Regions from separate parts of the Pseudoalteromonas sp. Bsw20308 genome, predicted to be linked through region 2. Evidence: predicted binding sites of a transcription regulator. Region 2 holds the regulator's gene; the other holds the start of a gene.

Region 1 (2,409 bases), 1.1 Mb from region 2:
TGTAATCGTCTTTAATTAAACGAGAATACATTAATTTATTAAATTGTACGCCGTAATCTAGGTGACGAACACGGTTGTCCTCTACACCACGATTATTTTTAAGTACCAGTAGATTTTCTACTTCTAGGTGCCAAAGCGGGTAGAACAATGTCGCAGCGCCGCCACGTACACCACCTTGCGAACAACTTTTAACCGCTGTTTGAAAGTGCTTATAAAAAGGAATACAACCAGTGTGATACGCTTCGCCATTACGAATATGGCTACCTAGCGCACGAATTCGACCTGCGTTAATACCAATACCCGCACGTTGTGAAACGTACTTAACAATAGCTGATGATGTTGCATTGATTGAATCGAGGCTGTCGCCACATTCAATTAATACACATGAGCTAAATTGACGAGTAGGGGTACGAACACCAGCCATTATTGGTGTAGGCAATGAAATCTTAAATAACGATACCGCATCATAAAAACGTTTAATGTAATTAGTACGCGTTTCACGTGGGTAGTCAGCAAATAAACTTGCCGCTACTAAAATATATAAAAACTGTGCGCTTTCGTAAATTTTACCTGTTACACGGTTTTGAACGAGGTACTTACCTTCAAGCTGTTTTACAGCAGCATAGCTGAAGTTAAGATCGCGAGAATGATCAAGGTACGCATCAAGCTCATCTAACTCTTGCTCTGTATAATCTACTAATAAGTGAGCATCATAGCGTTTGTCTTCAACCATTTTAGTTACATGATCAAATAAACGTGGTGGCTCAAATTGGCCATAGGCTTTTTTACGTAGGTGGAATACAGCTAAACGCGCTGATAAATACTGGTAATCTGGCGATTCTTTTGAAATCTGATCTGCAGCTGCTTTAATAATGGTTTCGTGAATATCTTTGGTACGAATACCATCGTAAAATTGAATGTGTGATTTTAATTCAACTTGCGAAACCGAAACGTTATTTAAACCTTCGGCGGCCCATTCAATAACGCGATGGATCTTATCAAGATCAAGCGGCTCTTTACGCCCGTCACGTTTGCTTACAGATAACTGTTGGTTCATAGCTTTGCCTGTATTCCTTGGGGATTATGTATTTTGACCAATGTTTACACCTCAAATTAGCAAGGTGTAGTGCTCATTTATTATAGGTTTCACCAAATTAGTGAATTTAATTGAATAACATTTGGCCACAATATCTGGTGTTGTTCAATTTAGAGATCACAAGATAGTGTGGTCTGCATTGTTTTGCAAGGGACATAATTGCCCCTGTTTGTGGATAACTTTGGGATAACGCATTTGTGTTAGTAGACACTCACCTTCGAACAATCATTTAAGTTGAAATATGCAAAAATCAACTAATGATCTGCTAAATTTACGCATTTTAAAAATAAATTTCGACTGCTTTTTTTATCAGCAAGCTTTGCCTGAAAACTAACACAATCACAATATATAGTGTTTATTAATTAACATAGCACTATATATGGTTAAAACCATCAATTGGACTTAGCCAGTTTAAATTGGCTTTCCAGCTTAATGCCTCATCTTCACTGGGAATGTAACCCCAAAGTGCAGTCGCGGTATGCATACCTGCTGCTTTGCCTGCTTGTATGTCACGCTGTGCATCACCAATGTATAAACAACGCTTTGGCTGTACTTGCATAAGCTTTGCACAATGTAGCAGTGGTAAAGGTGATGGCTTAGCCTCTGCTAAAGTGTCACCACTTATTACTACACTGGCATTTTTTAAAGCAGGAATAGCTGCAACTAAAGGATCGGTTAAAAACCCAGGTTTGTTAGTCATGATCCCCCATTTGATCTTTTTCTGATCTAGGGCGATAAGTAACGATTCAACTCCGCTGAAGCAGCGTGTGTGATTTGCTATGTTTGCAGCGTACTCGTCAACTAATTGCTTTATAAGCTCGCTTTGGGGTTGTTTGTCCCATAACGCTTTAAAACCAGCCTCTAATAATGCGCCAGCGCCGTTAGATGCCGCAGGACGGTATATATCACTACTAACAGGCTCTATTTTATTGCTAATAAGCACCGCGTTTAAAGCGGCACCTAAATCATCAGCAGTGTCGAGTAGGGTGCCGTCTAAATCAAATAAAAATGCATCGTACTCAATAAGGGGGTGGGGGGCTTGAGAGTTAGCCATTAAGCTAACTTCTCAAAATAAAGTATGTAATTTACGCTAACGTCGTTATTAAGCGTATATTGCTTTGATAGTGGGTTATAAGAAAGGCCTGTACTTGCACGAACTTTTAAACCCGCTTGCTCTGCCCATGCAATGAGCTGTGCAGGTTTTATAAACTTTTTATGGTCGTGTGTACCTTCAGGCACCATTTTTAAAAGCTTTTCAGCACCAACAATAGCGTATAAGTATGCTTTAGGTGTTTTGTTCAGGGTTGAAAAAA
Region 2 (2,409 bases):
GCAATGATTTATCAACCTTAGTCGTAAATATTATTACATCACTTTGGATTTCAAATAAAGCAAGGTCAGGTGTTAAACGGTTTTGAGAGTCAATTATAACACGCACGGGCTGGCGAAGCGGCAAATCAGTAGGCAGTGTGCAAGGCAGCTCACTTAGTCGCACATTAAGTTTAGCATCATCGACTAACACTGTATCGGCACCGGTTAAAATAGCGCAGCTTTTCGCTCGGTATAATTGTACGTCTTGTCGAGCAGCAGGACTTGTGATCCACTTACTTTGCCCATTTTTAAGCGCTGTTTTACCATCAATACTCGCTGCCATTTTGCAAATCACATAAGGTAAGCCTTGCTCCATACGCTTAAAAAAGCCAACGTTAAGTGCGCGAGCTTGTGATTCGAGTAACCCGTAAGCAACGTCAATACCCGCGTCGCTCAGTATTTTAAGGCCTTTGCCAGCAACTTGTGGATTTGTATCAACCATAGCAGCAATTACTTTTACCACACCGGCAGCTTTTAAGCCTTCGGCGCACGGTGGCGTACGGCCATAATGACTACACGGTTCAAGCGTTACATAAGCCGTTGCACCTTGTGCATTTTTTCCAGCGACAGCCAGTGCATTTACTTCTGCATGACCTTGACCAGCTAATTGATGGAACCCCTCACCAATTATTTGATTATTTTTAACTAAAACACAGCCAACATTAGGGTTAGGTGTGGTAGTAAACCGACCTTTTTTGGCAAGCTCTATGGCGCGTGCCATATACATTTCATCATGTTCAGTAAAAGTAATTTGGCTTTGCATTTATTACTCCCCTAAGCGGGCAATTTCTTCGCCAAATTCGCGTATATCTTCAAACGAGCGATAAACAGAGGCAAATCTTACATACGCTACTTTATCGAGCTTTTTGAGGGCTTCCATAATGCATTCACCAACCAAATGGCTTGAAATTTCTCGCTCGCCTGTAGCACGCAACTGCGATTTTATTATATTCACTACTTCGTCTACTTGCTCTGTGCTCACTGGGCGTTTTTCGAGTGCGCGATTTAAGCCATTTAATAATTTATCTTCGTTAAATGGTTCGCGGCTGCCATCTTGTTTAATAACACGAGGCATAACCAGTTCAGCGCCTTCAAATGTAGTAAAGCGCTCGTGGCAGTCGTTGCACTCACGGCGCCTGCGAACTTGATGGCCTCCACCAACAAGGCGTGAGTCAATAACTTTAGTATCTTTTGCGGTACAAAATGGACAATGCATAGCTCGGTACTTCCGTTTTAAAACAAAAAAGACCGCTAAATAGCGGTCTTTTATCTTAGCAAAAAAATAGGGCCTGTTGATCTTTCAGGATTAAATTTGTTCTATCTAGGGGCGATTTAATCGCGGCGCGAGGTTTGTAACCTAACGGGTTAAGTAAAAACCGAGTAACAAAGAGTTAATCGCCCCTAGAAAGAACCCAAAGGGCAGCGCATGTTTGGCATTTATGCTGCGTTATCGCCTATTTATGGGGAATACCACACCTCATAGGCTCTGCCTTGCTCAAATACCAAACATACTGCTGCAAATTCAACCACGAAAGGTCAACACGCCCTAGCTGTTGTGCTCTAAATTACTGCTGCTTATGCAATTAAGCGTATACAGGTAATTTTGCACAAATTGCTTTAACTTTTTCTTTAACTTGCACCTGTACAGATTCATCAGTGATGTTATCTAGTACGTCACAAATCCATCCAGCAAGCTCTTTTGATTCTTCTTCTTTGAAACCACGACGAGTGATTGCAGGAGAACCAATACGCAAACCAGATGTTACAAACGGAGAACGTGGATCGTTTGGCACTGAGTTTTTATTAACTGTGATGTTAGCGTTACCAAGGGCTGCGTCTGCATCTTTACCAGTAATATCTTTATCGATTAAATCGAGTAGGAATAAGTGGTTTTCAGTTTTGTCAGATACGATTTTGTAGCCGCGCTCTTGCATTACAGCAACCATTGCTTTTGCGTTTTTAACAACTTGTGTTTGGTATACTTTAAATTCTGGCTGAAGCGCTTCTTTAAATGCCACTGCTTTTGCTGCAATAACGTGACATAAAGGGCCACCTTGGCCACCAGGGAAAACTGCGCTGTTAAGCTTTTTATAGATTGCTTCGTCGCCACATGCAGAAATAATTAAACCACCACGAGGACCAGCAAGTGTTTTATGCGTAGTTGTAGTTACAACATGTGCATGAGGAACTGGGCTTGGGTAAACCCCTGCCGCAATTAAACCTGCAACGTGAGCCATATCAACAAACAGGTAAGCACCTACTTTGTCAGCAATTTCACGGAATTTAGCCCAATCAACAATACCTGAGTACGCTGAGAAACCACCAATAATCATTTTTGGTTTGTGCTCAAGTGCTAGTGCTTCAACTTGT

Evidence for each region. Region 2 encodes NrdR, which represses ribonucleotide reductase genes. Its sites were predicted from a motif close to AAACACNANATNTNGTGTTT; they were not measured.
Region 1: a site for NrdR is predicted at 1,181-1,200, ahead of nrdA (class 1a ribonucleoside-diphosphate reductase subunit alpha). Genes of this name have one in related genera too.

Annotation. Positions count from the first base shown of each region.
Region 1 is NZ_CP013138.1:2,135,540-2,137,948, reverse strand. Features, by position in the region: gene nrdA (class 1a ribonucleoside-diphosphate reductase subunit alpha) at 1-1,057, opposite strand, end outside; gene D172_RS09205 (HAD family hydrolase) at 1,470-2,150, opposite strand; gene ubiG (bifunctional 2-polyprenyl-6-hydroxyphenol methylase/3-demethylubiquinol 3-O-methyltransferase UbiG) at 2,150-2,409, opposite strand, start outside.
Region 2 is NZ_CP013138.1:3,244,137-3,246,545, forward strand. Features, by position in the region: gene ribD (bifunctional diaminohydroxyphosphoribosylaminopyrimidine deaminase/5-amino-6-(5-phosphoribosylamino)uracil reductase RibD) at 1-802, opposite strand, end outside; gene nrdR (transcriptional regulator NrdR) at 806-1,255, opposite strand; gene glyA (serine hydroxymethyltransferase) at 1,623-2,409, opposite strand, start outside.